DNA from 3 places in the Mesorhizobium sp. Cs1321R2N1 genome. Region 1 is predicted to be linked to each of the others. Evidence: predicted binding sites of a transcription regulator. Region 1 holds the regulator's gene; each other region holds the start of a gene.
What was found. The regulator LexA, encoded in region 1, represses DNA repair genes until DNA is damaged. The targets are predictions, from matches to a motif close to TGTTCNNNNTGTGTTCNG.
Positions count from the first base shown of each region.

Region 2: O7A61_RS02035 (DUF3072 domain-containing protein) is a predicted target of LexA. The motif match lies at 4,230-4,247, and genes of this name have one in related genera.
Region 3: uvrA (excinuclease ABC subunit UvrA) is a predicted target of LexA. The motif match lies at 4,016-4,033, and genes of this name have one in related genera.

Region 1 is NZ_JAPYKP010000003.1:71,019-81,749, reverse strand. Features, by position in the region: gene lpxB (lipid-A-disaccharide synthase) at 1-843, shown strand, start outside; gene gltA (citrate synthase) at 913-2,235, opposite strand; gene gltX (glutamate--tRNA ligase) at 2,418-3,842, opposite strand; gene O7A61_RS01575 (ComEC/Rec2 family competence protein) at 3,946-6,399, shown strand; gene lexA (transcriptional repressor LexA) at 6,393-7,136, opposite strand; gene O7A61_RS01565 (GntR family transcriptional regulator) at 7,545-8,318, opposite strand; gene O7A61_RS01560 (ABC transporter substrate-binding protein) at 8,472-9,458, shown strand; gene O7A61_RS01555 (ABC transporter ATP-binding protein) at 9,517-10,296, shown strand; gene O7A61_RS01550 (ABC transporter permease) at 10,302-10,731, shown strand, end outside.
Region 2 is NZ_JAPYKP010000004.1:47,830-58,560, forward strand. Features, by position in the region: gene O7A61_RS02020 (YidB family protein) at 11-460, shown strand; gene O7A61_RS02025 (sensor histidine kinase) at 455-1,498, opposite strand; gene O7A61_RS02030 (ATPase domain-containing protein) at 1,495-2,985, opposite strand; gene O7A61_RS02035 (DUF3072 domain-containing protein) at 3,979-4,194, opposite strand; gene O7A61_RS02040 (DUF1236 domain-containing protein) at 5,080-5,379, opposite strand; gene O7A61_RS02045 (hypothetical protein) at 5,538-5,672, shown strand; gene O7A61_RS02050 (hypothetical protein) at 5,999-6,241, shown strand; gene O7A61_RS02055 (NAD(P)/FAD-dependent oxidoreductase) at 6,389-7,315, shown strand; gene O7A61_RS02060 (alpha/beta fold hydrolase) at 7,457-8,494, shown strand; gene O7A61_RS02065 (DUF1003 domain-containing protein) at 8,491-9,021, shown strand; gene O7A61_RS02070 (hypothetical protein) at 9,817-10,161, opposite strand; gene O7A61_RS02075 (hypothetical protein) at 10,285-10,461, opposite strand; gene O7A61_RS02080 (sigma factor-like helix-turn-helix DNA-binding protein) at 10,625-10,731, opposite strand, start outside.
Region 3 is NZ_JAPYKP010000018.1:38,590-49,320, reverse strand. Features, by position in the region: gene O7A61_RS07660 (DUF72 domain-containing protein) at 1-45, opposite strand, end outside; gene O7A61_RS07655 (GNAT family N-acetyltransferase) at 74-538, opposite strand; gene O7A61_RS07650 (DUF302 domain-containing protein) at 535-945, opposite strand; gene uvrA (excinuclease ABC subunit UvrA) at 945-3,866, opposite strand; gene O7A61_RS07640 (hypothetical protein) at 4,568-4,861, opposite strand; partial or broken gene O7A61_RS07635 (ATP-dependent Clp protease proteolytic subunit) at 4,950-5,556, opposite strand; gene O7A61_RS07630 (SRPBCC family protein) at 5,580-6,065, opposite strand; gene O7A61_RS07625 (ArsR/SmtB family transcription factor) at 6,062-6,376, opposite strand; gene O7A61_RS07620 (single-stranded DNA-binding protein) at 6,603-7,127, shown strand; gene O7A61_RS07615 (OsmC family protein) at 7,259-7,684, shown strand; gene O7A61_RS07610 (MarC family protein) at 7,702-8,331, opposite strand; gene O7A61_RS07605 (hypothetical protein) at 8,448-8,897, opposite strand; gene O7A61_RS07600 (hypothetical protein) at 9,064-9,600, opposite strand; gene O7A61_RS07595 (helix-turn-helix transcriptional regulator) at 9,686-10,516, shown strand; gene O7A61_RS07590 (SulP family inorganic anion transporter) at 10,526-10,731, opposite strand, start outside.

The DNA.
Region 1 (10,731 bases):
GCCAACCCGTCGATCCCGATCGTCCACTATGTCTGCCCGAGCGTCTGGGCATGGCGGCCGGGCAGGGCGGTGGCGATGAAGCCCTATGTCGACCACATTCTGTGCGTCCTGCCGTTCGAAGTGAATGAACTCGATCGGCTGGGTGGTCCGCCCGGCACCTATGTCGGGCACCGTCTGACCCACGACGCGGGTGTGCTCTCGGCGGCAAAGGCTCAAGCCCAGCCGCGTGATCTATCACCAGACCGCGTGAAGACGCTGCTCGTCCTGCCCGGCTCGCGGCGCGGCGAGGTGCGGCGGCTGCTCGAACCGTTCGGCGAGACCGTGTCGATGTTGCGGGCGCGCGGGCATCGGCTCCGGCTGATGCTGCCGACGGTGCCACATGTCGCGGATACCGTGCGGTCCGCGGTCACGCGCTGGGACGAGAAACCCGAGATTATCCTTGAGCCCGAGCGCAAATGGCAGGCCTTCGGCAAGGCCGACGCCGCGTTGATCGCGTCCGGCACGGTGTCCCTGGAACTGGCATTGTCCGGGGTGCCGATGATCTCTTGCTATCGGCTCGACCCGGTCGCACGCGTCGTCGCGCCGTATCTCGTTTCCGTCTGGTCGGCGCTGCTTCCCAACCTGATCTCGGATCGCGCGTTGATCCCGGAATTCTATAACGAGTACGTCAAACCGAACAATCTGGCGCGCCAGCTGGAAGCGCTGTTGGCCGACAGTGGCATGCGCGCCTGGCAGAAAGACGGGTTTGCCGAGATCTCACGGCGTATGGCAACGGACAAACCGTCCGGTGAAATCGCCGCGGAGGTTGTGATGCGGCACATCAAGGGAGTGAGTAGTGAGTAGTGAGTAGTGAGTAGTGAGTGGGAATATGTCGGCTATTCCCTACTGACTACTGACTACTGACTTTTCCATTCACCGCTTGGCGATCGGCACATAGTCACGCTCCGGCGCGCCGGTGTAGAGCTGGCGCGGGCGGCCGATCTTCTGGCGCGGATCCTCGATCATTTCCTTCCACTGCGCGATCCAGCCGACCGTGCGGGCGACCGCGAACAGCACGGTGAACATGGTGGTGGGGAAGCCCAGCGCCTTCAGCGTGATGCCGGAGTAGAAGTCGACGTTCGGATAGAGTTTCTTCTCGATGAAATAGGGATCGGTCAGCGCGATCTTTTCCAGTTCCATCGCGATGTCGAGCAGCGGATCGTCCTTGATGCCGAGTTCGCCCAAAACCTCATGCGCCGTCTTCTGCATGATCTTGGCACGCGGATCGTAGTTCTTGTAGACGCGATGGCCAAAGCCCATCAGCCGGAACGGATCGTTCTTGTCCTTGGCGCGGGCGATGAATTCCGGGATGTGATCGACATGGCCGATCTCGCCCAGCATGTTGAGCGCCGCTTCATTGGCGCCGCCATGGGCCGGGCCCCACAGGCAAGCGATGCCGGCGGCAATGCAGGCGAAAGGGTTGGCGCCCGAAGAGCCGGCGAGACGAACGGTCGAGGTCGAAGCGTTCTGCTCATGATCGGCGTGCAGGATGAAGATGCGCTCCATGGCGCGGGCCAGCACCGGGTTGATCTTGTATTCCTCGCACGGCACGGCAAAGCACATGTGCAGGAAGTTGGCGGCGAAATTCAGCTCGTTCTTCGGATAAATAAAGGGCTGGCCGATGTGGTACTTGTAGGCCATGGCCGCGATCGTCGGCATTTTGGCGATCAGGCGCATGGACGCAACCATGCGCTGGTATGGGTCGGAGATGTCGGTCGAGTCGTGATAGAAGGCCGACAGCGCGCCAACCACGCCGCACATCACCGCCATCGGGTGCGCGTCGCGGCGGAAGCCGGTGAAGAAGCGCGACATCTGCTCGTGCACCATGGTGTGGCGCGTCACGCGATAATCGAAATCGTCCTTCTGCGCCTTCGTCGGCAGTTCGCCGTAGAGCAGGAGGTAACAGACCTCGAGGAAGTCGCCGTGTTCGGCCAACTGGTCGATCGGGTAGCCCCGATGCAGGAGGATGCCGGCATCACCATCGATGAAGGTGATCTCCGACTCGCAGCTTGCCGTAGAGGTGAAGCCGGGATCATAGGTGAAGGCGCCGGTGGTGCTGTAGAGCGAGGCGATGTCGATGACGTCAGGTCCGACCGAGCCGCTTCGCACCTTGAATTCGTGAGTCTTGCCGGCAAATTGCAGCGTTGCCGTGGCCTCCTGGCCGCCCACATCCAGTTTTTTCGCAGCTTCGGTCATTGCAAACTCCTTCTTGTTTCCTCATGCCGGCAAAGGCAAATTCCGCAGAGCGACACGTCGAAATCACCGCAATGCGCGTATTCGCCACCGCATTTTAGGAGGTGCGTGCCAGATTGGGCCAAGCCTAATGTTGCACTGCGAAACGCGCCTTTCAATGCCAATCTTCTTGGGCCAGTTTGCTCCTAATCGATTTGATCCGCTATGCGCGCCAGGCTTTCCTCACGCCCCAGCACGGCCAGCACGTCGAACACGCCCGGCGAGGTGCTTTTGCCGGTCAAGGCAGCCCGCAGCGGCTGGGCCACGGCGCCGAGCTTATGGCCGCCAGCCAGCGCATAGTCGCGGATCGCGGCCTCGGCCGTGGCGGCTGTCCAGTCGCCGGACAGCGCGTTCAAAGCTTCGTGAGCGCCGCGCAGGATCTTGCGGGCATCGTCATTGAGCAGGAGTGCCGCCTTGTCGTCGATCGGCAGCGGCCGCGCGGCAAACAGGAAGCCGGCGCCGTCGACGAGCTCGACCAGCGTCTTGGCGCGCTCCTTCAGGCCCGGAAGTGCTGCCAGCAATTGCGCCTTGTTCTTCTCGTCGAGGCGCGCCGCCATTGCCGGGCCACCCTCCAGATAGGGCAAGGTGGCGATGAAAATGTCGAACAATTCGGTGTCGGCCATGCGGCGCATATGGACGCCGTTCAGCGCCTCGAGCTTGGCGAAGTCGAAGCGCGCCGCGCCCTTGTTGACGTCGCCGATATCGAACCAGGAGATCATGTCCTTGATCGACATGACCTCGTCGTCGCCATGGCTCCAGCCCAGCCGCGCCAGGTAGTTCAGCAGCGCCTCGGGCAGATAGCCCATGGCGCGGTAGGCCTCGACGCCCAGCGCGCCGTGGCGTTTCGACAGCTTGGCGCCGTCGGCGCCATGGATCAGCGGGATGTGCGACATCGACGGCACGTCCCAGCCCATGGCGTTGTAGATCACGGTCTGGCGTGCGGCATTGGTCAGGTGATCGTCGCCACGGATGATATGGGTGATGCCCATGTCGTGGTCATCGACGACGACGGCATGCATATAGGTCGGGTTGCCGTCCGAACGCAGGATGATGAAATCGTCGAGATCCTTGTTGGGGAAACGCACCTCGCCCTGGACCCGGTCCTGCACCACCGTCTCGCCCTCGGTCGGTGCCTTGATGCGGATGGCACCCTTGACGCCGGCGGGTGCCTCCGACGGGGCGCGGTCACGCCAGTGGCCGTTATAGCGTGGCGGCAGGCCCTTGGCGCGTGCTGCCTCGCGCATCGCCTCGAGCTCGGCTGAAGTCTCGTAGCTGTAATAGGCCTTGCCCAGGCGCACCAGCTCCTCGGCCACCTCCCGGTGGCGCGGCGCGCGCTCGAATTGGGAGACCGAGTCACCATCCCACGACAGGCCGAGCCAGGTCAGGCCGTCCAGAATGGCCGATGTGGCCGCATCGGTCGAACGCTCGCGATCGGTGTCCTCGATGCGCAGCAGCATCATGCCGCCGGTGTGCTTGGCATAGAGCCAGTTGAACAGCGCCGTGCGCGCGCCGCCGATATGCAGATAGCCGGTCGGCGAGGGAGCAAAACGGGTGATGACCTTGTCGGGCATGGAACTCTCGGAAAACGTCTGAAGCTGAGTGCGGAGTGCGCGGACTTTCGCGCGTCGCGCGTTCATGTAGCATAGGGTGTCGAGGGCGCAAGGGGCAGACCCGATGACTGGACGAGGCCGAGGCTCGGATCGGGGCGAGGGCGCCATTGTCGGCGTCAGCGAGCGATCGCTGTTTGCGACGCCTCCTGCGATCCCGCTGCCATCGCCGCTCGTGGCTGCGCCCGCAACCCAGCCGCTGCAGGCGGATAGCCCGGCGCCAACTCCATCTCCTGCCGCACGCAGAATTGTGCGCGTGCGCCGGCAAATCGGCCTGGTATCCTTGCCTCGCCTGCGTCACGTCGTGGCCAAGGCGGCGGAGCTGGAACTCGACCGGGGCATCGCCTTCCTGCTGGTGCCGGTCTGCCTGGCCGTTGGGGCGATCTGCTACTTTTCGCTGGCGTCCGAGCCCGATTTTGCAGAGCCTGTCGCGGTCGTGGTTCTGGCGGCGGTCTGTGCATTCGTCTCGCGCTCCTGGCCGAAAACCCATCTGTGTTTCATGGCGGTGCTGTTGTGTGCGCTTGGCCTGCTTGCGGCGAAGGTCGAAACATGGCGAGCCGGAACCCGGATGCTGGGCTCGGAAATCTCGACGCAACTGACCGGCCGCGTGATCTCGCTCGAGGAGATGGAGAGCGGCCGCATCCGGCTGACCATGGACGTGATTTCGACCGCCCGGCCGAAACTGCGCTACGCGCCTGAAAGGGTCCGGCTTTCGGCACGCAAGATACCGCCCGAAATGACTGCCGGCTCGCTTGTCACAGGTTATGCCAAACTGCTGCCGCCGACCGGCCCGGTGCGGCCGGACAGCTACGACTTCTCCTTCGACAGCTATTTCGCCGGCATCGGCGGCAGCGGCTTCTTTCTCGGCAATCCAACGGTTGTCTCCGCCGAAGCCGGTGAGATACCGCTGCCGGCACGCGTGTTTTCAGGCATCGAAAATGCCCGCGAAGCCATCGCCGACCACATCAGGGGCAGCATTGGCGGCGCGGAAGGCGAGATCGCGGCGGCGCTGATCGTCGGCGTGCGGGCCGGCATTCCCGATGAAATCAACGAAGCGATGCGGCGCACCGGCATCTATCACATCATCTCGATTTCGGGTCTGCATATGGCGCTGGTGGCCGGCACCATCATGGGTCTGCTGCGCGGCGCCTTCGCGCTGTTTCCAGGCTTTTCCGCGCGCCGGCCGGTGAAGAAATACGCCGCCGCCGCCGCACTGTTTTCGATCGCCGCCTATCTCGTCATTTCGGGCGTCGTCGTCGCGGCCGAACGCAGCTTCATCATGCTGGCGGTGATGCTGATCGCCGTCTTGTTCGATCGCGCGGCGCTGACCATGCGCAATCTGGCGATCTCGGCGATCGCCGTTATCCTGGTTTCGCCGCACGAGGTCGTCGGCCCGAGTTTCCAGATGTCGTTCGCGGCAACCGCAGCCTTGGTTGGCGCCTATGCCGGCTGGGCCGACCACCATGCGGGAAAGACGAGGCCTCCGCCGCCAAAGCGATCCCTACCCGGATTTCTGACGCGAAAATTCCTCTTGGCGACAGGTGGATTGGCCATGACGTCCATCATCGCCGGCAGCGCGACGGCACTGTTTGCCATCTGGCATTTCCAGCGGGTGTCACCGCTCAGCCTGTTCGCCAATCTGGCCGTCATGCCGATCGTATCGATCGTGATGTTCCTGGCCGTCGCCAGCGCGTTGCTGATGCCGTTCGGGTTGGATTGGCCGGCTCTCTACCTCATGGGCAAGGGCCTGACAGCGATGATCGCCATATCGGCGTGGATATCGGAGCGCTCTCCGGTCGATGGAGTCGGACTGATTTCGCAGCAATCCGTGCTGCTGGTCACCGTCGCGCTGGTCATCGCGACGATGGCGACGACGTGGCTCCGGCTCACGGCGGTGCCATTCGCGCTTGCCGGTCTGTTGACTGTGTCGCACACGCGCGCGCCCGATGTGCTGATCTCGGAAGATGCGCGGCTGGTGGCTCTGTCGATCGGCAATGGCGAACTGGCCGTCAACCGGGAACGTCCGAACGAATTCGCAGCCGACAATTGGAAACGCGCTCTGATCTCCGAAACAATCGTCCTACCGGAAATGTTCGACAAGACGGACGGGCAATTCGATATTTCCGCTCCCACCGACCTGCCGCAGGGATCGCCGTTTTATTGCCGCGAAGGCCTGTGCCTTGCCAGGCACCCTTCCGGCGCGATCATCGCCTATGTCGAGGATCGCAAGAACACCTGGAAGGCCTGCGCTTTCGCCGACCTGATCGTCGTCAATGACGCGACCGCCTATGACGCCTGCCATAATCCGCTGGTTCTCGTCGTCACCAAACGCCAGCTCGCCCGCAAGGGGAGTGCCGCCGTTTTCTTCGATCCCCAATCGGCCACGACCCCGGCTGAGATCGAATTCGCCATCGACGGACCATACCGACCCTGGCACGAGCAGCGAAAATTCTCACGCGAGGCGAGGGGGCTGGCCCCCTATAAAAAGGCCGACAAGCCCGATGGTAAGCCAGTTCAGTAGCGCCTGATCAGCCCGACGAGCTTGCCCTGCACCTTGACCCGATCCGGTCCGAAGATGCGTGTTTCGTAGGCTGGATTGGCGGCTTCGAGCGCGATCGAGGCGCCCTTGCGGCGGAACCGCTTCAGCGTTGCTTCCTCCTCGTCGACCAGCGCCACGATGATTTCGCCCGGACTTGCTGTATCGGCATTGCGGATGATGACCGTGTCGCCGTCGAAGATACCGGCCTCGATCATCGAGTCGCCCTTGACTTCCAGCGCATAGTGCTCGCCGCCCATGATCATGTCCGGCGGCACCGAAATCGAATGCGTCTGATGCTGGATGGCATCGATCGGCACACCGGCGGCGATACGACCCATGACCGGGATGGACACGGCTGAAACAGCATCGTCGTCGTTGCCGGCCGCGGGCAGGCGCGAAGGCGCCGTCGCCGGCCTGATCTGGCGGCCGGGACTGCCTTGGCCAAGGCTGCCCTGGATGACGCTTGGCGAGAATTTCTTTGCCGCATTGAGGCCCGGCGCGATCGAGTCCGGCAGCCGCAGCACTTCCAGCGCGCGCGCCCGATTGGGTAGCCGGCGAATGAAGCCACGTTCCTCCAGCGCCGTGATCAGGCGATGGATGCCCGACTTGGAGGCAAGATCGAGTGCTTCCTTCATCTCGTCGAAGGAGGGCGGTATTCCGCTTTCCTTGAGCCGTTCGTGGATGAACATCAGCAGTTCATGTTGCTTGCGTGTCAGCATGGCGGCCCCCAAGGCATTGAACGAAAGGTCTGAACCAGAATCGAAAAAACAAACCCAGAACAAACACTATCCGTTCCAGTTGTGTTCCGCAACTGTTTAAAGTTTAATGAATTTGTTAACGCGTCTGAAGTTTTTTGCCGCGACAGCGGACTGCGGCCGACCCTTTCGGCGATCGGGAGGCATTGAAATCGTTTTGGTTAATGGCCTGTGGCCTATCCTCTGATAGGCCTTGGCATCAGTCTTTCGGAGGGCTCTTCGCGGGTGGATTGTACAATTTATGGATCCATTATTCGCGGAACGAAACGAAACCAAAACGCCAACGATTGGTAGCTTTGGGGCGGCGATGGATCCAGGCGTTTGGCCCACTCCGGCCAGCGCATGCCAATAGGCGTCGCGGAAGCGCTGAAGTCACCCGGAACCCGCTTTCAAACTGCCGGCGCGGGCGGCGTATTTGGTCGCGCCGCTGTCTTCGCTATGGACATAGACGTGCAGGGTATAGCCGATATGCGCCGTCATCAGCGCCTTGGCCCGCTCGACGTCACGATCGAGTGCAGCTTCCATGATCGCTGTATGGTGTTCGATCGCAATCGCTTCGCACAATGCCTCCATAGCCTCTTCATAACCGTCCTTCAGGCCAGCCGCGGCCCGCAATGTCGGCGCCAGGCCGAGAAAACGATGATGCCGTCGCAGCTGATCGGCGATGGTCGAGCGGAATCGCATGAGCCAATTGGAAGTCGCCGCGCTCAGCAGCGCCGCATGGAAAGCTTCGTGGTTCTCGTCCCATTTATCGACGGCCGCATCCGAAGGATCGTCGACCGCGGTCTTGCAACGGGAGAGCCGGTAGTGGGCGGTGACAACGGCATCCTCCCACTCCTTGCCGCCTTTTTCCATCGATTCGAGGAACAGGGGTATCTCGACCACCATCCTGGCGCGTGCCAGGTCCTCCAGTTCGGCCCGCGATACCGGAGCGACGGCAAAACCACGATTGCTGATGGCGGTGACCAGGCGTTCGGCCTCTAGCCGCGACAAGGCTTCGCGCAACGGCGTCCAGCCAACACCATAGGTGCCGCGCAGCGCACTCAGCTTGAGCGGGGCCCCGGGCATGAGGCGCGTCGTCAGGATATCGCGCCGCAACAGCTGATAGGCTGCCTCCGTCTTTGTGGAGATCGTTTGATCCTGCATCGCGGTCCATCCATCGTCTGCCAAAGAAAATTATATATGATGTGGGGGCATGGCAAGAATTATATATAATGTTTGACACGGGCCGACGGACTGACCATGATCGCCGCAGTAGCCGCGCTGCAAACGGCGTCGATCAAATCTGGGAGGGAAATGATGTTGAAGTCGAAATCCGCTTGGCTGTCGGGTTTGTTCTTGGCCGGCGCATTGATGGTGAGCGCCGGCAGTGCCGCCGCCGATCAAATCCGCATCGGCATCGCCAATTTTGGCGAGCATCCGCAATTGAACGCGGCCATAGCCGGCTTCAAGAAGGCGCTGACGGACAATGGCTTCGTCGATGGTAAGGACGTCGTCTATACGGAGAGCCATACCAATTTCGATGCATCGCTGGTGCCGCAGATGATCGCAAAGCTGCAGGCCGAGCAGCCCAAGCTGATCTACACCATCACCACGCCGGTCTCGCAGATCGCCAAGAAAGCGCTCGCGGGCTCCGGCATTCCGATCGTCTTTGCCGCGGTCACCGATCCGGTGGCGGCCAAGCTCGTGCCGTCGTGGGACTCGGGTGATGAAGGCATGACTGGCGCCACCGATCTTCAGGATGTTGCCGCGGTGATGGCCTTCACCAAGAAGCTGTTGCCAAACGCCAAGCGTTTTGGTGTGCCTTACAATCCCGGTGAAGCCAACGACGTTGCCCTGATCGAGAAGATCAAGGCGGCGGCACCGGCCGCCGGTTTCGAGGTCGTGGAAGTCGGCATCGACAACGTCAATGACATTCAGCAACGCATCGCCTCGCTCGCCGGGAAAGCCGATGTGATCTACGGACCGACCTCGAACCTGATCCAGCCGGCGATCGCCGCTGTCTCCGCCGCCGCGCGCCAGGCCGGCATCCCGGTCGTCAACGCCGATGACAGCGCGGTCCGCAACGGCACCGTGCCGGCGAGCTTCGCGGTCAATTATACGCAGGTCGGGATCAACGCCGGCAACATCGCGGCCGAAATCCTCAAGGGCAAGGATCCCAAGACGATCGCACCGTCACGCCCGGCCTACAAGGACCACATGGCGTTGATCTCGCGCAAGGCGATGGCTGCGTTCGGCATCGAAATACCGGCTTCGATGGCCGATTGCGGCTGCATCGTCGACTGACATCGGCGCTGTGAGGGTGACGGCGCGGGCGCTGTCACCACAAGGTCAGGGAGGAACGATGCTCGAGATCCGATCCGCGCGTAAGGTATTCTACAAGGGCCAGGCTGACGAGAAGATCGCGCTGGACGGTCTCAGCCTGTCGCTGGCCACAGGCGAGTTCGGCATCGTCATCGGCTCCAACGGGGCCGGCAAGAGCAGCATGCTCAACGCCATTTCCGGCGCTCTGATCCTCGATTCCGGCCAGATTCTGATCAATGGCGCCGATGTGACTGGTATGCCGGTGCACAAGCGCGCCTCGAGACTGGCTCGCGTATTCCAGGATCCGATGCGCGGCACCGCCGCCAGCATGACGGTTGCTGAAAACATGCTGCTGGCTGATTTGCGCAGCAGCAAGCGCACCTTACGCCAGGGGCTGAACGCCACCCGCCTTGCGTCCTACAGGGAACGCCTGTCGATACTGGGTCTCGGCCTTGAAAACCGCCTCGACACACGCGTCGACCTGCTCTCGGGCGGGCAGCGGCAATCCTTGTCGCTGATCATGGCGGTCGGCGGATCGCCTGACTTGCTGCTGCTCGACGAACATACCGCGGCACTTGATCCGCGCACGGCCGAGATTGTCATGCAGGCGACGGTGCGCGCCGTCAGCGCGCTGAAGCTGACGACTTTGATGGTGACCCACAACATGCAGCACGCCGTCGACTATGGCAGCCGCGTGATCATGCTCGACGCGGGCCGCGTCCTTCTGGAAGTTAGCGGCGAGGAGAAGGCGAGGGTCACGGTTATCGATCTGATCGGCCATTTCTCCGTCAAAACCGACCGCATGTTGCTGGCGAGCTGATCACCATGGGTTTTGTTCAGGACATTCTCGCCAGCTTCGTCGCGATCATGCCGGTCACCATGGCGCAGAGCCTGATCCTGGCCTTTGTCGTGCTCGGGATCATGATCCCGTTTCGCATGCTGAATTTTCCCGATCTCACCAGCGAAGGCGCTTTTCCGCTGGGCGGCTGCGTCTGCGGCGTTCTCCTTGCCGCCGGCGCATCGCCGCTGATGGGCATCGCCGCCGCCCTCGTTGTCGGCTTCGCGGCGGGCTGCTGTACCGCGTTCATCCATCTGCGCTTCCGCATCCACACGCTTCTTGCCGGCATCCTGATGATGACGATGCTCTACAGCATCAACCTTCGCATCATGGGCAAGTCCAACCTCTCCGTGTTCGGCTCGCCGACGGTGTTCGACTGGGTGCCGTTCGCGCGGCCGGGTTTTCCCGCCAGCAAGA
Region 2 (10,731 bases), on a different contig from region 1:
GGAGGAACGAGTGGCAAATCTTGGAAGACTTGCGATCGCTATGCTGGGAGTCCTGGCTTATCAAAACCGCGACAAGATCGCAGAGATGATCCGTGGGGCGGGAGAGCGCGATCCAAACAATCCGCAAGGTGGGATTTTGGACCAGGTGTCCAAGGGCGTTTCCGGCACCGCGCTCGGCGATCTTCTCGACCGTTTTAGAAATGCAGGTGCAGGCGCGAAAGTGGACTCTTGGGTTGGCACCGGGCCAAACGAGCCGATCGAGGCTCACGAGGTGGAAAGGGCCATTGACGTGCAGACGCTGGAAGCTCTTTCGAGGCAGACTGGCCTTTCGCGCGAGGAGCTGATTGCGAGGATCACGAGGGATCTGCCGGATGCCATTAACCAGATGACCCCAAACGGCAACCTGCCAGCTGATCACCAAACGAGGGCTATCGCTAAAGCGGCATTGCTGGCATCATGAGTAGGCCGGCACCAGCCTCGTCTCGCGCAATGGCAGCGCCATGGTGAAATGCAGGCCCTCCCGAAGATAATTCAGCTGGATGCTGGCATCGCATTGCACGGCCACCACCTTCTCCAGCAGCGTCGTGCCGAAACCGCGCCGTGTTGGCGGCTCTACGTTGGGGCCGTCCAGTTCCTTCCAGTGGAGATTGACGATCCGCGCGTCGCCCGACCTGCCCACTGACCAGCGCACGTCGAGCCGACCGAGCGGGCGCGAGAGCGCGCCGAACTTGGAAGAGTTGGAGGCAAGTTCATGGAATGCCATTCCGACTGGGATCGCAATGTCGGCGATCAGCGAGACCTCGGGGCCTTCGAGCACGATGCGAGGCGTGTCGCGCGTCTCGTAGTGGCGAAGCTCCCGCTCCAGCAGTTTGTGCAATGAAACTGTCTGCCAATAATCGTCGGTCAGCATGGAGTGAGTGTCGGCCAGAGAGACGATCCGGGCCGAGAAGTCTCTCATGAAATCCTCGATGTTGCCGCTCGACTTGGCGGTTGCTCCCATCATAGCACGCACATTGGCAAGTGTATTCTTGACGCGATGATGCAACTCGCGGATGAGAAGCTTCTGACGGTCTGCAACCTCCTGTTTCTGTTCGATATAAGATTTGACTTCGAGCTGGCGGGCGCGGGCGCGCAGCGCCGAACGTACGGAATTGGTCAGGCTCGACGCCAGGAAGGGTCTCTCCAGTACGATAAGGTAGCGATCGAGAAAGGCCAGCCGCTGGTCGAAATCGGTCCCGCGCATCACCAAAAGCACGATCGGAAAATCCGACCATGCCGGCTGCTTTTCGACCCATGCCGCAAGGCGGCTTCGGTCCGCGTTGATCAGCGCCTCCTCGGCAACCACCAGACACTGAGCCTGATCCAGCAACGGCAAGGTGTCCTCTAGTGACGTGCAGATGTGCGCGTGGATCTTGCTCGCCGCCAAAATCGAGGCGGCAATCTGGGCGTCGCGTCCGACCGGAGTAAGCACCAGGACGGAGGTCTCCGCTGGACTCACGATGCCTTGTCCTTGAGCAGGTCGGACTGCTTGCCCTCAAAAAATGGCACGCCAGTCAGGATGCCGCGAAACTCCTCCAGCGGCACGCCCGCGGTAACGCCAGTGCCGCTGATCTTGAACTCGCGGATCGTATCCTCGTGCGGACCGACACGCTTCTTGACCACCGAGATGGCGCGGCGTAGGCGCCCGCCGCTTTCGAAGAACCGCAATAGCATGATGCCATCGCAGAGATACGTCATGTCCACCGGCGCGGCCATGTGGCCGATCAGGCCGTGATTGGCCAGAAGCAGGATGGTGACCACGCCCTTCTGGTTGAGGTAAGTCAGGATTTCGTGCATCTGCAGCAGCAGGTGCTGCTCTTCCGACATGGCATTGAGATACCCGGTGAGGCTGTCGATGACGACCATTCTCACCTCCGATTGCTCCACCCCCGACTGGATGCGCGTCGACAACTCACCAGGCGAAAGCTCGGCCGGATCGATCTGCTCCAGCAGCAGCGACCCGTCGTTGGTGTAACCGGCAAAATCCATGCCCAAGCCAGCCGCCCTGGCGAGGAAGATGCGCTTGGTTTCGTCGAACAGCAGCACCAGCACTCGCTCGCCGCGCGCGAGTGCTGCATGGGCGTAGGTGCTGGCGATGCTCGACTTGCCGATGCCGGAAGGCCCCATCAGCAACGTGCTTGTACCGCGATCGAGACCGCCACCGATCAGTGCGTCCAGGGAGCTTTTGCTTGTCGCCGGCGTGCCGTGCGCGCCCAATTCGTGCTCGGAGGCGACAAGCCGCGGAAACACCACGACGCCACCGACCCGGATGGCGAAGTCATGGAAGCCACCACGGATCTGCACACCGCGCATCTTAATGACGCGCAGGCGCCGCCTTTCGCCGCCATAGGTCGGCGACAGCTGCTCCATTCGGATAACGCCATGGCTGATCGAATGCAGGTTGAGATCGTCATGCTCGGCAGTTAAGTCGTCGAGCAGCAGCACGGTGGCATTGTTGAGCAGAAAGAAGCTTTTCAGCGCAAGCACCTGCCGGCGGTAGCGCAAGGAGCCTTGCGACAGCAGCCGAATCTCCGACAGCGAATCGAACACCACCCGGGCCGGCTTTATGCGTTCTATCTCGGCAAGGGCCGACTGCACGGTTTCGCCAAGCTCCAGGTCGGACGAATGCACCAGCGTCTGCAACTGAGAGGGGTCCAGGCTGAGCTCGGGCGGCACCAGTTCGAGGATCTCGATGCCGTTCAGGTCCCAGCCATGGCGGTTGGCGACCGACAACAGCTCGCGCCTGCTCTCCGAGAGTGTGATATAAAGGCATGTCTCGCCGTTGCGAGCGCCCTCGATCAGGAACTGCAGGCCGATCGTCGTCTTGCCGGATCCAGGCCTGCCCTCGACGAGATGAGAGCGGAACTTCGCATAGCCACCTCGAAGGACGTAATCGAGACCTTCAACGCCGGAAGCGACTGGCGACGCATCGTCTTCTCTGTCCACGTTAGCCCTCGCGTTTCGTGAACACCGTAACGGACCCGCGTGCCGATGGTTCCGCAGCCGGCTGCGCTCCACGACGGCCGGTCAACTCTGGCCTGCCGCTTTCGCCGGCGGCGGCCCGGTCTTGACGTCGACGATCAGGGGCGGCTCTTCAAAGACGCGCCGGTGACGCATCAAACGGGAGGTGATGAAGACTGACGCACCGCCTGAGTCTGGCGCGCGGCGCGCGGCCACTAGCGACCTCAAGGCCTCCAAGAAAGGTTTGAGGCCAGGCGGTCAGTGGAAACTACTGCTGCGTTTGTTGCCGGCTGACTTCAGTCGGACTCCCTCTCGGCAAGACTTCACATATATTCCTGCAAAGGCGTGTAGTCAGGGAAGATCGTTTGCCTATGAGCTTGTAGAGACCCAGAAGTTCCGATGCTGCGCGGCGCACGAGTTCTCAAGCCCGTTTGGATGGAGCTGGAGGTTCGATCGACGTATACGCGCCAATGCGGTTGGCCTCCGCCGTTGCGGCGTTGGCCGTAGTCCAGTCTCTAGACCTGTTGCTGAGCGACTGCGCTAACGGCACAGCCGATGTCCGCGTCATCCACGTGCGAAGATCGAGCGTGAAGGTAGCCGACGTTATCGAGCGTAGCTCCCCTACAGTGGGCCCCGATACGCTGGCTGCACGCGTGGGCAAGCTCAGGGCCAAAATGAAGGCGGCCGAGATCAGGAAGGCGAATTGAAGGGCTTTCAGAAAGTCGTAGCCATCCTCATCCCAAAGGGTGGGCTGGGAAGGATGCAGGCGACGATCTGATCCCTGCTCCTTCGTCAATGGTCCGCCAGACGACGCCGTCCCGCAGCCTAAGCATTCACGGCAATCATGCACAGCGAAGTCCGTTAACGATAGTGCCGATTTCGCCGAGGCTCCCGCTCGTGGGGCAGTCGCAATGGTGCGCCGTCAAAGTGACGCGCTGCGCCGTCTCCAGCGTTGAACGGCTAGCGCGGGAGGTTCGGTTAGAGTTTCAGCTTAGCCCTTAACGCATCGATGCGCTTGGATGCCTCGGCCTTACTAAGCCCTTGTTCGAAGCTCGCGGCGTCATCGGCCTGCTCACTCAGGGTCTTCAAGTATGAGGCTTGCGATGGCGTCATTGGATCGTCTCCACTAACCCATTCATCAGGGTCCTTGTCAATATTGGCTGAAACATCAGCATTGTCGGTTAGGTTCTGCATTTGAGGTCTCCTGTCTGAGCAGGAGAGAATGTCTCTGATCTCCTTTTGTTCCGTAAGGGAATTGTCACGAGCCGCGGTTCTCGACAAGATAGCCAGCCCTGAGGGGCGCGCTGGATGGGCGGCGATCAATCCATGCATTCATCGGCGGCGTCGGCAATTCCTACCCGTCATTGGCACAGGGGTGCTCGGCCTGATGGAGGCAACGGGGCAGAGACTTGCGATTTCACGCAACCAAGTCAGTTTGCCGGCATTAATATCAGGAACGCGCCGGAGGAGTCTATGCTACACTATAGCGTGCCCCGGGAACTTGAGATCGGTGACGAAGTCACCTTGACGGGTACGGTCAGCACGATGCTGCCTAGCGGACGCGCCAAAGTAAACATTCCATCGTATGACCGACCCTATTCGGTTGACCCTCCACCTAAAACCCGTGCTGGAGATAAGGTCGTTCTTGTTGGAGACATCATCCGCATCGATCGCAAAGCCGACAAGTTGACGGTGCGGACTGACTGCGGCGGCGTGATCACCGTCGGACGCTCGGCGATTACCAGGCTGAGAAAGCACCGGCCTTCCTCCCACTGACGCTCACCGCCGGAGAGCGCGCCCACAATGGTCTGCCGCGCAACTCGCCAGGTGGTTAGTCGAGAGCGCTGCTTTCCTATTTGGGTTCACCACAGCGGTCGCCGAGTCGGCGCTTCGGCCGAACCGGTGAACACGTGATCGGAATGCCGTGAAGGCGGGATATCGGAATGGGGAGGAAGTTGACAGCATTTGCGGTCATCGATGCTGTCGCCAACCTCGCCTATGGCGAGACGCCCAAGATCGCCATTTCTGAATCGGTACGGCCCGTCGCCCCGGTCAGCGACGGGCCTACCCGCACTTTGGTCAATTATAGACCTTGATGATCTTGCGGGTGCCCGGGTCCACGAGAACTGTCCGGTTGTGGACCACGACATAGCGGTACTTGACGTTGGGAACTTCGCGAAGCTCGACGGTGTCGGGAAGCGCGGCGCCGACGCTGAGTTCGACGCCGGGGACTTCCACGGACGCGAGGGGCTGCTTGTGGACGTACTCCTGAATGACGGTGTCCTGTTCAGGCGCGATAACGACGTCCTGGGCTGCAGCGACGCCGACACCGGCAAGGAGCAGAAACGAAGCAGCGGCGGCGGTGAAATCCATTCTCATGTGACAGCCTTCCTGTGAGCTCGGGCATAATCACCCCGGACCCAACGTGTCCAAATCCGAAACGTTCCGAGCCCGCACCTAGGTCCGATTTCATCCCGGACTTTGGGCTTGGAATGATGCTGAAAAGGTCTGCGTTCAGCAAAACCAGGAACCGTCACATGACTGGCGCCGTTAACCGCCGCAAATTTGGAGAAAGCGTCATGGAAAAAAGTGTTGGCCAGGCACGCTGGTTACTGGCACCGGTCTTCGCGATGGCGATTACTCTCCTGGCAATCGGCGTAGCTCTTGGATGACGAGGGCGGCCAACGGGATCCGCGCAGCTATGTCCCTTCCTGCGCGGATAGGGCTCGCCCGCTGCTCGCAAGTGTGGCGTGCGAGCCCTCTAACCAGCACTCATCGCGCGATTTCTGGAGGGTGGCTTACTTCGACCCGGAAACCGCTCCGTGCGGTTTGAGCGCGGCAGCGGATGAGCACGGGCCTGAGTCTTTGTACGCGGACTTGGCTTGGTACATCATAGGTTAGCGACAGATCGTGCGCTGTGCCGCATAAACGCGAGGTCAGCGGGCAATGCTCCGCTGCTTGGGAGACCATCGCACTCTCGCTCGTTTGGAGACGCTTGATGCTTGACCGGCCCATTCGCACGGACACCTTCTACCCCAATGATCTGGATACGCTCCGTGCGGTCTTCGACGCAATGTGCCAGGAGTTTGACGTTCTCCCGGACACCGCGGCAGCACATTCCGTCGCGAGAGAGCTGATCAGGCTTTTCCAGACCGGGATGACGGAACCGGCCATGCTGATGATTGCCGTGCGCGCGCGTTGGCAGGGCGATTGGAAAACGGAAGACAGCAACGCTGCCTGACGTTGACGGTCAGGTGCGCACAATCGCTCTGAAGCCCGGATTTCTCAATAGTCGGGCCCCCAGTCAAGTTCGATCCAGGCTGGCGCGTGATCGGTTGGCTTGTCGTGTCGTGCTGGAACATCGAACAATCCAGATAGTTCACCACTAATGGAACAAACCAGGCATGACAGCCACGCCAGTCACCCGAACACCGAGGCCGAAGATGTGCTGATCGTCGGAGGCGGGCCGGGGGGACTGACCGCGGCCCAGTATCTTGCCCGCTTCCGCCATCGCGTGCTGGTGGTCGATGCCGGCGATCCCCGTGCCGCCCTGATCCCGATGAGCCATAACTGTCCGGGCTTTCCAGAAGGGATAAGTGGCCCCGATCTTCTGGATCGGCTCCGACGTCACGCGAGCTTGTACGGAGCAACCGTGATGCGGGGGCAAGTCTTTTCGCTGGTCTCTGGCGACGGAGGCTTTAACGCTGAGACCTCGATCGGCACAATCCGCGCGCGTAAGGTCTTCCTGTCGACCGGAATTATCGACACGACGCCCGTTTTGCCTCGCATGGCGGAGGCAATTGCCGCAGGTGTCATTCGGCTTTGCCCGGTGTGCGACGCATACGAGGTGATCGACCGGAAGATAGCGGTCGTCGGGCAGGGCGACAGAGCCTTGCACGAGGCCATTTTCCTTAGCCGATTCACGCCACACGTAACGATGCTGGGGACCCACGCATCGGATTTTTCAACCAGCACGCGCCGCGCGGCCGGCGAAAGAGGGATACTCATCCGTCACACTCTCGACAAGCTCAGCCCGGCTGCTGACGGGTGTGCGGCGATTTTGCACGACGGAACGACATGCCGCTTCGATGCAGTCTATGCGGCATTGGGGTGCAAGGTGCGCTCCCAGCTCGCCCTGGGCCTCGGCGCGAGATGTTGCGCGGAGGGCTACGTCACGGTCGATGAGCACCAGCAGTCGTCCGTCGACGGCATGTACGCGATCGGTGACGTTGTAAAAGCGCTGAACCAGATAGCCGTCGCATTTGGACAGGCTGCCATTGCCGCGTCACATGCCCATAGAGAGCTTACCGCCTAAGCCGTTTCAGCCGGCTACAAACTCTTTGTCTGGCGGAACAAGCTGTCGCCAGGAAGGTTCGACACGGCGGGCAACCGAGCAAGACAGTTCCTGGCAGGCATTGGCATGGCGTTCGACAGAGATGGACCGAAGCTCTCGACCGTGCTGCTTGTCGCCGCGTTGGCGGCACTTGCCGGATACAACCACGTCCGCGCCAAGAGTGCGCTCGCCGGCCGGGCGGCGCACGGGCGTTTGATGGAGGTTGACGGTATACGCTTGCATTTTCTCGAAGCCGGCACTGGCATGCCGCTCATTCTGTTGCATGGAAACGGATCGATGGCGCAGGATTTCAAGTCGAGTGGCATCTTCGATCTGGCGGCAAAGACCTATCGGGTGCTCGCATTTGATCGACCGGGCTTCGGGCGAAGCACGCGGGCGCGGGGCCGGCGGTGGTCTGCCCGCGACCAAGCCGATCTCATACATGCCGCCGCCGGCAGGCTGGGCATCGAGAAATATCTGGTGCTTGGACATTCCTGGGGCGCTTGGATAGCCCTCGAACTGGCGCGCAGGCATTCTCCTTCGATTGCCGGCATCGTGCTGGTCTCCGGCTATTATTATCCGCCCCCGCGGCTTGATCTTGCGCTGGCCGCACTTCCGGCTTTGCCGGTCGCCGGCACAGCGTTTCGCCACACCTTGCTGCCGCCGCTTGTGAGGCTTGCCTGGCCGTGGGCGATGCAGAAGATCTTTCACCCGGCGGTTGTCGCTGCCGACTTCGCCGCTCGCGCAAAAGAGGTCGCCAGCCGCCCCTCCCAACTGCGCGCCGTGTGCTCGGAGTCGGCATCGATGCTGGCCGCGGCCCTGCTGACGAAGGCCAGCTACAGGGATATTGCCGTGCCGACCGGCATCGTGGCCGCCTCTGGAGACCGGTTGTTCGACGCGGAGCAGGAAGCACGACGCCTGCATGCGGAGGTCAGCGGGTCCCTCCTCAACGTCGTTGCGGACGCCGGCCATATGGTTCACCAGAGCGCCCCTCAGGCGGTGGTGGCCATGGTCCACGCGATTGCAGGACGGCACTCCTCGTTTCAAGGGGCCGTCGGCCGCGACCTAGGCCAGCCGACGAGTTCGGTCTCGCCGGAGGTACCAGCCGGCGATGAGGGCCCGCAGATGATATCCCCGCCAAACCGGGCTTTAAAAAAATGAACGATCAACATCCCGCCGACATACAGTCGGTCCTTCACCAGAACATCCAGGCCCTGATCGACCACAGGCGACAGCAGGAGGAGGACCAAGGCGTTCAAGCGCGAATTGCTGGCGCCATTTCGCGCTTCGCGGGAAGTATGGCCTTTGTCTATTTGCATCTCGCAATTCTCGTCGCCTGGATTCTTGCCAACCTTGACGCGATACCCGCCATCCCAGCTTGGGACCCAACTTTTGTGATCCTGGCCATGGTCGCCTCGGTCGAGGCAATCTTCCTGTCCACTTTCGTGCTGATCAACCAAAACAGAATGGCCGAACACAGCGAGCGCCGAGCGGAACTGGACCTCCAGATCAGCCTTCTCAACGAGCACGAAACCACGCGGCTCATCGAAATGGTGGCCGCCTTGACAGGCCGTCTGAATGTCTCGACGCCGGCCGATGAGGAGCTGCCGCAACTGGCCGAGAATGTCGATCCCCGGCAGGTGATGACGCAAATCCAGCAAGCTTCCGCAGATCAGGAGAAATCTTGAGCAAACAAGATGCACAGGTCGAGTGGGCCGCCGCCGAGACCGATCAAAGAAAGAGCTTACCCCCCGAGGAACATTTACCGCTGCTCAATGTTTGGTTGCAGGCCTACAATCCTCCCTCATTGTCTTGGCCTCAAGGCTGTCAAAGCAGCTTCGGCCCGTCTCGGTTTTGTCCGAGGCGGGCCTTCATCACTCCGCTTGGATGTCGCGGTGGCGTAACGCTTCGGAGTCACCCACCGCCGATGGGTGACGGAACCAAGTTGACGCCGAGGTAGCGGCGACTTGGGGATATTCCGGTGAACGATGGCGCCGTTCTGATCGTCGAAGATGAGCCGATGACACTGCTCGACCTCGAGTCAGGGTTGGAGGAGGCTTGGTTCCAGTTCGTCGGCGGTCGAAATGCTGCCCAGGCGCGGCTTTCCACCCGCCCAAGGCCGCGTTCACCGACATCGCCTGGGGCCGGGACAATCGGAGGTCGCTCGGCTTGCGGAGGTCCAACCCGACCATTCCAGTTGTATATGTAAGTGGCGACAGTCTTCTTTCTACCGCGGATCACAACCGCCGTTTCTCAACTTCAAAATGCACAGCAAGCCCCATCGTTTTTCGTTTTTCCTCCTTCCACGAAACCTGCGGAACATTCTGTCCCGTTCAGCGTTAGGCCGCGCCGGAGAATGCTTGTTTACGATTTCTTGTTTCTTTGGCGTCGGAGCTGGCACACCAGCTTGAGGCCACCTCGGCCCTTCCGGAGGCGGGCCGCGCGGGAGTTGAGATGCGATGCATAGGGACGCCTATACCCCATCAGAACTTGCCGTACTGAGCCGCGTCCTGGCACGCAGCAATATCAAAAACGAAACCGAAACCGAGAGAGAACGGCGCGCATCGCGCATCCTTGCTTATTATCAAGCCGGGATTACGGACGAGAACGAACTTGAACAGCTTTCTCGGCAGCCGCTGGGAAGGTGACGACAAATCTTCCGTCTTCAGAGCTTCCGCCTCGTCTCTGAGCTTCGGCCAGTCGGCCCCATGCCTGCGAAGAAGCCTTCGCGCCTGCTTGGGATCGATCTCCGTGATCTCGACCAGGTGTTCAACCTCAAGTTCCTGGCCTTTTGCCACTCGGCCCGCTTCTTTTGCTGCTCGTTGCATTGCACTATCCGCTGCTGAGATAAACCAACGATTACTGCAAGTTGCAGTTCCGGGGGGCTTCGAGAAAAATACTCCGCCGCGACCGGGTCAGTCGGATTTTCCCTCGTGCGAGCAAGCATGCACTCATTCGTCGACCCTGCGGTCGAGTTCGTCGAGCAATGACCGATGTTCGCGGGGCATGTCCGCATCTGTCGGCAGATCCAGCAACTGCCGAAGCTGGCGGCGGCTGGCGTCCGAGGAAATCCACTGACGTATGAGACGGGCTATGGCCCTCTGTTGGGCCTTGCCGATTTCTTCCATGTTGGGAACCCAAGCTTTTCCTTGGTCGAACTCGGACGCTCCCTGATGGTTCCCTGGCTGCATATCAAACTGCGGCGGTTGAGCAATCGGCGACCTGGGTAACTAAAGGACGGCTGTCTGACAGCCCTCAACCTGCTCTAAAGCCGTCCCGCCTTGCCCGTCGTCAATTCGGCCTCTCCGGCTTAGTGGGGCTGCCCAACAGGACAGCCATTCCTTTCCTCGCGTCTTGTAACCGGCCTTTGATAGTGGCTGCGTCGCAATCGCAGACGT
Region 3 (10,731 bases), on a different contig from region 1:
GGTCCAGCCGCCCATGCCGGCGCGGATTGTTCCCGATGTGCTCATTGTCGTCCTCCCAGATTTCTAAAAGCGATCAGGCTACGGTGGGCCTGTCGACGGGTTTGGCCATGTCGACCAGTATCCACCCTGGCCGATGGGGATTGGGCCGGCGACCCGTTTCACGGTAGCCATAGGCGGCGTAGAGCGCGACGTTCCGTTCCATCTTGGCGTTGGTGTAGAGCCGCACCTCCGGCAAACCCCACAGACGCGCCTGTTCATCCGCGTGATTGAGCAGTGCTATGCCGAGTTTTTTGCCCTGAAAAGCAGGGGAGACGGCGACGCTGAAGATCATGGCGTGGCCTTCATGTCGTTCAAGGACAATAAGCCCGGCGGGATCATTGCTGCTCTCAAGTAGCCAGACCTCGCCGCGCTCGATACGCGGCGCATAATCCTCGGTAACGGGGATCGGTGGCGCATCGAGCATGGCGTTGTAGGGAGCATAGGCCGCTTGCGTCAGCGCCACGATCGCGGCGAGATCTTCTGGGCCAGCGAGCCTCATGATTGATCCATTCCAGCAGCGGCCGCTATCACCTTTTCCATGCCAGCGGCAATTGCGGCGACGGCATCACGACTGGCGTCACGGAGATCGTGGCGTTCGGCGATCCAATGGGCGTCATTGTAGCAAAGCCAGACCTTGCCATGCTCATCCTCCCAGGCCAGCGCCTTCACCGGCAGGTCGATGCCGGCAAGCTGTTGGTCCTGCATCAGCGGTGTGCCGCCCTTCGGGTTGCCGAAAATCAGAAGCTCCGTCGGCCGCAGCGTGGTGCCGACATCGCGCGCGCCGGCCTGGTGATCGATGCGCGCGAACACAAGCAGTCCCGCGCGCTTGACCACCTCAGCCAGGCGGTCGATGGTTTCGGTCACGCCAAAGCGGCTCTGGACCGTGATGAGACCATCCTCTGTCATCACTCCGCCGCTTCGCGCTTGCCTCCAGGGCGCCGCTCCAGAAGCTCCTTGAGGAACTGGCCGGTGTAGCTGCGCTTCTCGCGCACGATGGCTTCCGGAGTGCCGGAGGCGACCAGTTCGCCGCCGCCATCACCGCCTTCGGGCCCGAGGTCGAGCACCCAGTCGGCGGTTTTTATCACTTCGAGATTGTGCTCGATGACGACCACCGTGTTGCCCTGGTCGACAAGTTCGTGCAGCACTTCCAACAATTTGGCGACGTCGTGGAAGTGCAGGCCGGTGGTCGGCTCATCGAGGATGTAGAGCGTCTTGCCGGTTGCCTTGCGCGACAGTTCCTTTGCCAGCTTGATGCGCTGCGCCTCGCCGCCGGACAGCGTCGTCGCCTGCTGGCCGATATGGATGTAACCGAGGCCGACCTGCTTCAGCGTCTCCAGCTTGTCGCGCACGCCAGGCACGGCGGCGAAGAAGTCGACGCCTTCCTCGACCGTCATGTCGAGCACGTCGGCGATCGACTTGCCCTTGAACAGGACGTCGAGCGTCTCTCTGTTGTAGCGCTTGCCGTGGCAGACGTCGCAGGTGACGTAGACGTCGGGCAAAAAATGCATCTCGATTTTGATGACGCCGTCGCCCTGGCAGGCCTCGCAGCGGCCGCCCTTGACGTTGAAGGAGAAACGGCCCGGCTGATAGCCGCGCGCCTTCGCTTCGGGAAGACCCGCGAACCAGTCACGGATCGGCGTGAAGGCGCCAGTGTAGGTGGCGGGGTTCGAACGCGGGGTCCGCCCAATCGGCGACTGGTCTATGTCGATGACCTTGTCGAGGAATTCCAGCCCCTCGATGCGGTCATGCTCGGCCGGATGCTCGCGCGAGCCCATGATGCGGCGCGAGGCCGCCTTGAACAGCGTCTCGATCAGGAAGGTCGACTTGCCGCCACCCGACACGCCGGTGACGGCGGTGAAGGTGCCGAGCGGGATCTCGGCGGTGACATTCTTCAGATTGTTGCCGCGCGCGCCGACGATCTTCAGCCGCCGGTTCTTCTTGGCTTCGCGGCGCACGCCAGGCGTTGCCACTTCGAGCGCGCCCGACAGATATTTGCCGGTGATCGAATTGGGGTTGGCCATCACCTGCTGCGGCGTGCCCTGGGCGATGATCTCGCCGCCATGGATGCCGGCGGCCGGGCCCATATCGACGACATAGTCGGCATGCAGGATGGCGTCCTCGTCATGCTCGACGACGATCACCGTGTTGCCGATGTCGCGCAGATGCTTGAGCGTGTCGAGCAGGCGCGTGTTGTCGCGCTGGTGCAGGCCGATCGACGGCTCGTCCAGCACATAGAGCACGCCGGTCAGCCCAGAGCCGATCTGCGAGGCCAGCCGGATGCGTTGGCTTTCGCCGCCCGACAGCGTGCCGGAATTGCGCGACAAAGTGAGATAGTCGAGCCCGACATCGTTGAGGAAGCGCAGGCGTTCGCGGATTTCCTTCAAGACGCGGACAGCGATCTCGTTCTGCTTGTCGTTGAGCTGCGCCGGCAGGTCGGTGAACCACTTGTCGGCGTTGCGGATCGACTGTTCCGTCACCTCGCCAATGTGCTTGCCGGCGATCTTCACCGCCAACGCTTCGGGCTTCAGCCGGTAGCCCTTGCAGACCGGGCAGGGCGTCGCCGACATGAAGCGCTCGATTTCTTCGCGCATCCAGGCGGATTCGGTCTCTTTCCAACGCCGTTCGAGATTGGGGATGACGCCTTCGAAGGTCTTGGTGGTCTTGTAGGAGCGCAGGCCGTCATCATACTGGAAGGTGATCTCGCGTTCGCCGGTGCCGCGCAGGATCGCCTCCTGGGCTTGCGCGGAAAGATCCTTGAACTTGTCGCCGAGCTTGAAGTCGTACGCCTTGCCCAACGCCTCGAGCGTCTGCGAGTAATAGGGCGAGGTCGATTTCGCCCACGGGCTGACGGCGCCGTCGCGCAGCGAGACGTTCTCGTCGGGCACCACGAGGTTGGGGTCGATCGCGCGCTGGCTGCCGAGACCGTCACAGGTCGGGCAGGCGCCGAACGGGTTGTTGAAGGAGAACAGCCTGGGCTCGATTTCCGGAATGGTGAAGCCGGAGACCGGGCAAGCGAACTTTTCCGAGAACAGGATGCGCTCATGCGTCTCGTTCTTCGACTTGTTGACCGAATCCTCGCCGGTCTGGCTAGCGTCGAGCGGCTTGTCGGCGAACTCGGCCACCGCCAGCCCTTCGGCCAGCTTCAGCGCCGTCTCGATGGAGTCGGCGAGACGCGTGGCAAGGTCGCCGCGCACGACGATGCGGTCGACGACGACGTCGATGTCGTGCTTGTATTTCTTGTCCAGCGCCGGCACGTCGGCGATTTCGTAAAAGACGCCGTCGACCTTGACGCGCTGGAACCCTTTCTTCTGCAACTCCAGCAGTTCCTTGCGGTATTCGCCCTTGCGGCCGCGCACGATGGGCGCCAGCAAGAACAGGCGCGTGCCTTCCTCGACCGCCAGTACCCGGTCGACCATCTGGCTGACCGTCTGGCTCTCGATCGGCAGGCCGGTGGCCGGCGAATAGGGCACACCGACACGGGCAAACAGAAGCCGCATATAGTCGTAGATTTCAGTGACGGTGCCGACCGTCGAACGCGGGTTCTTCGACGTGGTCTTCTGCTCGATGGAGATAGCCGGCGACAGGCCGTCGATCTGGTCGACGTCGGGCTTCTGCATCATTTCGAGGAATTGCCGGGCATAAGCCGAGAGGCTCTCGACATAGCGACGCTGGCCTTCGGCATAGATGGTGTCGAAGGCCAGCGACGATTTGCCGGAGCCCGACAGGCCGGTCATGACGATCAGGCTGTCACGCGGCAGGTCGAGATCGACGTTCTTCAGATTGTGTTCGCGCGCCCCGCGAATGGAAAGGAATTTATGGTCGGCCATCGCCGGTCGCCGCCTCAGATCTGGAATTCGTGGGATTGGCGGGTTTTCCCAGCCATCCCCTATGTAGGTCTTTTTGCCGCCACGTCGAGAGACGCCGCAACTCCCGACAGAAGTCGTTTAACCGTCTTTCGCGCAAAGGGGCAAGCGGAAAGAACAAAGGCCGAACACGCTCCTGACAAAGCTGTGCGGAAACTGACCTGGACGTAACCTCCCGGTGATCACATTTTTCCGTAACCGGCTATTGATGGTTGACGCGGCCAACTCACGGGAGCAGTCTTCGGAAGTCAGCGAAGCCGGCCGTCTTTCGATGGCCTCGCCGCCCCAAGGTGGCCTGCGAGACGCCGCAGGCATTTGCGATTTGCGCTTCGCCACGACGATGTCGCAACGGACACAGGAGCGGAGCATGACGCCACCGGATAGTCCCCCAGGGCTTCAGTTGTCACTGGAGCCGCGGCAGGCATAAGTGCCAGAGGCAGGCGTTTGCGCCACCCGACAAACCGTGACCTGCCGTATCCCTCAAAATCAGAGACTATTGGTCGGATCGTCGGCTGAATGCCGCGAAGCATCCGAACTCAAACGCCGGCAGTACACTCCCGGCAAGTATGGATTAAAAATCCAAAAAAGCCCCGTCCGTTTGCCCAAGGCACGGCGGGGCTGTTCTTTTTGGGCGAGGGCTTGAGTTCGCGGGCCCCGATCTCTGCCTATCTGGGCGGCTTGATCCCGCCAACTCCGACATCGACGGTGATGCTGCCGGAAATCCTGACATCGGTATTGCCGATCTTGAACTGCCCATTGCCGCTGCTGGGGAGCGCGTCGTCGGGTTCGGGCACCGGGGCCGGCTTGGCGATGCGATAGTCGCCGGTTACGCCGGGCAGGGCGCTTTGCGCTGACGACGAAGCGTCGTCGGCAAGTGCCGAACTGGACGCAAGGCCGACGATGGCGAGCGCCATGGCGGCTGTGGCGCGGTGCGATGTGGATCGATGAGTGCCGGTCATCCCCCTTTTATAGGGACCTACCGCCACCGGAACCAGACCGGTATCGTCAAATCTTCGACAAGCAGCAGGATCTAATCTGACCCTGGTCCTACGCCGCCTTTTTGCGGGTGTCGAAAACATGGTCGACAATGCCCCATGCCTGGGCCTCGCGGGCCGTCATGAAATGGTCGCGGTCGAGCGTGCGCTCGACCTCTTCATAGCTGCGGCCGCAATGCTGGGCGTAGAGTTCGGTCATATGGCGTTTGGTCTGGCCGATGCGTTCGGCGTGCCGCTGGATGTCGGAAGCCTGGCCCTGGAAGCCGCCCAGCGGCTGATGCAGCAGGATGGTGGCGTTCGGCAGCGCGATGCGGCGCCCGGCCGTGCCTGCCATCAGCAGGAACGATCCCATCGATGCGGCAAAGCCCATGCACACGGTCGAGACCGGGCAGCTGATATATTGCATCGTGTCGTAGATGGCGAAGCCGCTGGTCACCATGCCACCAGGTGAGTTGATGTAGAGCGAGATCTCCTTCTCGGGATTGTCCGATTCCAGCGACAAAAGCTGCGCGCAGACCAGCGCCGAGACGTCGTCGTTGATCTCGCCGTTGACGAAGACGATGCGCTCGCGCAGCAGTCGCGAAAAAATGTCGAAGGCACGTTCGCCGCGGCTCGATTGCTCGATCACCATCGGGCACAAGGCTGGCAACACCACTCATTTCTCTTCTCCGAATTTCCGTGTTCAGGCCGCGCGCGACAGCAGAAGGCGTGGTGTGTTCGCGGCGATAGGCTTTCCGGCCCCGCACAGCGAAAGCCGGCAGCCGACGCCCGCCATGGCCACGGCAGGCATCGCCTTGCGAGCAAAGCCGTCATGGACGATGCGCAGATGCGTGCCGCCGGAAACCGTACGGGCGAGTGTGAAGGTGACGGTGCTGTCGAGTGGGTGCGCCGCATCGTCGGACTGCTCGCGCCAGGAATAGCGCAGCAGGCGCTCGGGCTCGGCGTCGAGGATCTCGCATTCGATCGGCGCGTCAGGCCCGGCGAAGGCGAAGCGGCTGCCGGTCCGCGGCCTGATGTCGTTGGGCATCATCCAGGCGGCGAGCAATTCCGGCACCGTCAGCGCCCGCCAAACCTTTTCCGGCGGCTCGGCAAGGTCGTATTCGAATTCGAGCGCATCTGGAGCGACCTTGGTTTGGTTTGCGTCTTTCATTGATCCACCGTTTTTCATTGGTCCATGTCCTTCAAAACGGCCTTCAGCTTTTCGATGCGTTCCGGCCAGAACGTCCGATAGCGTTCAATCCAGGAGAGCAGCGGAGCAAGTCCCTGCGGATCGGCGCGATAATAGGCGTTGCGGCCGGCCCGCCGCTCGACCACCAGGCCAGCGCCGCGCAACACCGCCAGATGCTGGGAGACGGCCGGCTGCGATACCGTCAGGCCGCTGCGCAGTTCCGACACGCTCATCTCGCTCGCCGCGAGACGCTCGAAGACGGCGCGGCGCGTCGGGTCGGCCAGGGCGCGGAAAATCTCTGCTTCGATCATGACAAAAACATAAGTCGATACTTATCGATTTGGCAAGCGCTGTTTTGAGACCCATATGTTTCGTTCGGGCATTGCTGCCATTCCTTGACAATCAGCGGCGGTGCATATAGGAACGAAAAGGGAACAAAAACCTTGTGGGAAAAGCCAGCCTTGGCAGGCGGCCGACGTCGGTAGCCTGTAAGGTGCTGCGACAAAAATTTGTTTCGGATGAGCGCGGAGAAATATCATGGCGGGTAGCGTCAATAAGGTCATTCTGGTCGGCAATCTCGGCGCGGACCCTGAAATCCGCCGCCTGAATTCGGGCGAGCCGGTCGTCAACATCCGCATCGCCACATCGGAAAGCTGGCGCGACAAGAATTCCGGCGAGCGCAAGGAAAAGACCGAGTGGCATAACGTCGTCATCTTCAATGAGGGCATTGCCAAGGTGGCCGAGCAATATCTGAAGAAGGGCATGAAGGTTTATGTCGAGGGCCAGTTGCAGACGCGCAAATGGCAGGACCAGACCGGTGCCGACAAATACACGACCGAAGTCGTGCTGCAGAAATTCCGTGGCGAACTGCAGATGCTCGACGCGCGCGGCCAGGGTGAGGGCGGTCAGGTCGGCGGCTACAGCGGTGGCGGCAGCAGCCGTGGCTCGGATTTCGGCCAGTCGGGCCCGAACGAAGGTTTTAGCCGTGGCGGCGGTGGCGGTTCCAAAGGGGGCGGTGGCGGTGGCTCGTCGCGCGAGCTGGACGACGAGATCCCGTTCTGATCGGAAGCCATACCAAACGGCGAATGCTTGTTGCTTGAGATGCCCCGAGGGTCCTGCACGGACTTTCGGGGTTTTGCATTGTTGATTTTGAGCCGACAGTCGGCGCGATCGACGACTGAAAGGACGGAGCGATGAAGGCACGTGTCAAATGGGTCGAGGAGCGCACCTTTGTCGGCGAATCCGGCAGCGGCCACAAGGTCGTGCTGGGCACGGCGTCCAGCCCGGAAGGCAAAACGCCGGGACCGAGCCCGATGGAGCTGGTGCTGATCGGCACCGGCGGCTGCTCGGCCTATGACGTCGTGCACATCCTCGAGAAGGGGCGCGAGGCGGTCGAGGACTGCGTGGTCGAACTCGACGCCGACCGGGCCGAGACCGACCCGAAAGTGTTTACCCGCATCCACATGCATTTCATCGTCAAGGGCCGTGCGCTGTCGCGCGACAAGGTCAAGCGCGCGATCGATCTTTCGATCGACAAATATTGCTCGGCTTCCGCCATGATGGCCAAGACGGCCACGCTTACCCATGATTTCGAGATCGTCGATACGGCGGCGAAGTAGGATGAGCGTTATACCGCTCAGCCGGCCATCAACGCCTTGATGCCATCGGCCACGAACTGTACCGCCAGCGCCGCCAGGATGACGCCGAGCAGGCGGGTCAGGATCGAGCGGCCGGTCTGGCCGAGGATGCGGTCGATGCGTTCCGACAGCACGAACACCAGATAGGTTATGACGAGGCAGACGAAAATGATGCCGACCAGGGCCGCCTGCGCGGCAAAGCCCTGAAACGAGCCGGAGAGCAGCACCGTCGCTGAAATCGCGCCAGGCCCGGCGATCAGTGGGATCGCCAGCGGGAAGGCGGCGATGTTGTGGATCATGTCCTTGGTGATGGCGACGTCGCCGATCTTCTCCTTACGGTCCTGCCGGCGCTCGAAGACCATTTCGAAGGCGATGAAGAACAGCAGGAACCCGCCGGCGACGCGGAACGCCGGCAGGGTGATGCCGAACACCGACAGGATAGAGGCGCCGGCCAGCGCAAACAGCGCCATCACCAGAAAACCGATGATCGAGGCGCGGACGGAAACTTGGCTGCGCTCCTCGCGATTCATGCCGCGTGTGACGGCCAGGAACAGAGGCGCCAGGCCGGGCGGATCGATGGTCACGAGAATGGTGACGAAGGCATTGAACAGGCTGTCGAAACTCGGCATCGCTGACCCTCCCACCGGGCCAGGCCCGTACCCGCATTGGTAGAGCAAAGCCCGGTCGGTGGGAACTGTCGGAGGGCCGGAGACTTCGATGCGGTATGGCGCACGTCGAAACGGATTCAGGCGACGCGCTTCGTCCGGTGGGCTAAATGTTCATAGGTGATTTGCCAAGGGTCGCTCTCGGAAGGTCTTTCCTCGCCGATCCAATGGAAGCTGTTGGCTGTGATCTCGGTGAAACGCCATCGAGTTTGCAGACCGCGCGAGTCCTCGCCGATCTGGACAATGTCCTTACCCTCGGCCCGCCCGATCTGGCGCGAGTAATCTTGGTTGAGCGGATCATTCCAGATGATGTGCCAGCCACCGATCCCAGGATCGAAGATGCGCAAAGTCGTGCCATACATAGTGGGCCGCGCAGGGCGCCTGGGCCTGATCCAGATGTCCTGAATCGCACGGCCTCCGAGCACCCAGCCGAAATGGCATTCACCGGTCCATTTCTGGATCATGCCGTCGTCAAGGTGGCGGACCGTGTCCATTTCCCAGCTTCCGATCAGCCATCCATAGAGGTCCATGTCTTTCGCTCGGTCGGCTGTGGGAGCTTCGGATACGAGAGCAGTGAGAAACGAAGAAATCGCCATGGTCACGAGGCCCTTTCGCATCTGGTACATTGGGCGTCGCGGACACCTATCGAGACATGATCGCACATGTTTTCCTCCATTCTTACAATGTATTACAGCCTCATCTTGTCGCCATCCGCCGTGCCAGGAACTCGACTTCCAACCGCCATGTCGCACCCTTGTCGTGCGAGCGCTCGCCAAGCCATCGGAAGGAATTCTCCGTGATCCGCGAAAAGCTCCAGCGCACGGAGGAGCCGGTGTCATCGGCGCCGACCTGCACGATGGTGTCGCCTTCGGCGCGGCCGAACTGGCGGCTGAAATACTGGTTGCGCGGGTCGCTCCAGAAAATGTGCCAGGCGTCGACGCCGGGGTCATAGACCCGCAGCGTCGTGCCGTAAAAGGTCCATTTGCCGAGCGACGGCGAGGGGCCGGCGTCACGTGCGGGCAGGATCCAGACATCCTGGATGGCGCGGCCTTCCAGAACCCAGCCGAAATGCACCTCGCCACGTCCGGTCAGCACCGTGCCGTCCTCGAGATGGCGCGAGGCGTCAAACGTCCAGGCACCGACGAAGCGGCCGTAAAGGTTCAGTTTTTCGGCAAGCCCTTCCATCGGTCCGGGACTGTGCAAGGCTTCGGCAAATGAGGATTGGTCGAACATGGCAGCGGCCTCTTCTTGTCAGGAGACCGCCAAGAATAAGTGCTGGCAGGGTTCTGGGCTTGGGAAAAATTGCTATATTTCGGCCATGACGGCGACCGCGGATACCCTTGCATCCGGACCCGGTTGGCACGTGGCGGATGTAATCTGCACGGCCAGCGCCGGCGATCGGCCATTCGAGGAAGCGCATCGGGATTTCTGCGTTGCGGCCGTCACCAGCGGCTCGTTCCGCTACCGCGCGCAGCAAGGCACGGCAGTGCTCGCGCCAGGCAGCCTCCTGCTCGGCAATTCCGGCACATGCTACGAATGCGGGCACGAGCATGGCAATGGCGACCGTTGCCTCTCCTTCCATTTCGGGTCGGCCTATATGGACCGGATCGTGGCCGACGTGCCGGGCGCCAGGACGCTCAGCTTCGCGGCGCCACGCCTGCCGCCGTTACAGGCCTTGGCGCCGCTGCTGGCCGAGGCGGAAGCCGCGCGCGACATGGCCGACACGGACGCATTCGAGGAACTCGCCCTGCGCGTCGCGGGTGCCGCCGTGGCAACGCTCTCCGGCGACACGCATGCCGGGTGCGATCCAAGCCGCCGCGACCAGAAAAGGGTTGCCGAGGCGGTGCGGCGGATCGAACTGGATGCCGACGGGCCGATCTCGCTTCCGGCGTTGGCGGATGAGACCGCGACCAGTCCCTATCATTTCCTGCGCACCTTCCGGCAGGTCGCCGGCATGACGCCCTATCAGTACCTGCTCAGGACCCGGTTGCATCGCGCGGCGGTGCGATTGCGCACGTCCAACGATGCCATCTCGGCAATTGCTTTCGAGGCCGGCTTCAACGATCTGTCGACGTTCAATCGCCGGTTTCGGCGTGTCATGGGCGAGACGCCGGGCCGCTCTCGCGCCAGGCGCGCGGGCCGCGGCTGAAAAATCGCGTCACACCCGCGGCATCAGTCCATGATCGGCCCGCATGGCGAGGCCCACGGCAAACAGTGGCGTGATCGTCGAATCCGCGCCCGCCGAAAGGTGGCGATTGGCGCCGAACAGGGCAAACGCCACCGAACCGGCGACAAAGGCGAAAAAGCCGAGCTCGGGAGCAAAACCGCCGAGCCTGGCTGTCGCCATCTGTTCGGGAATAGCGG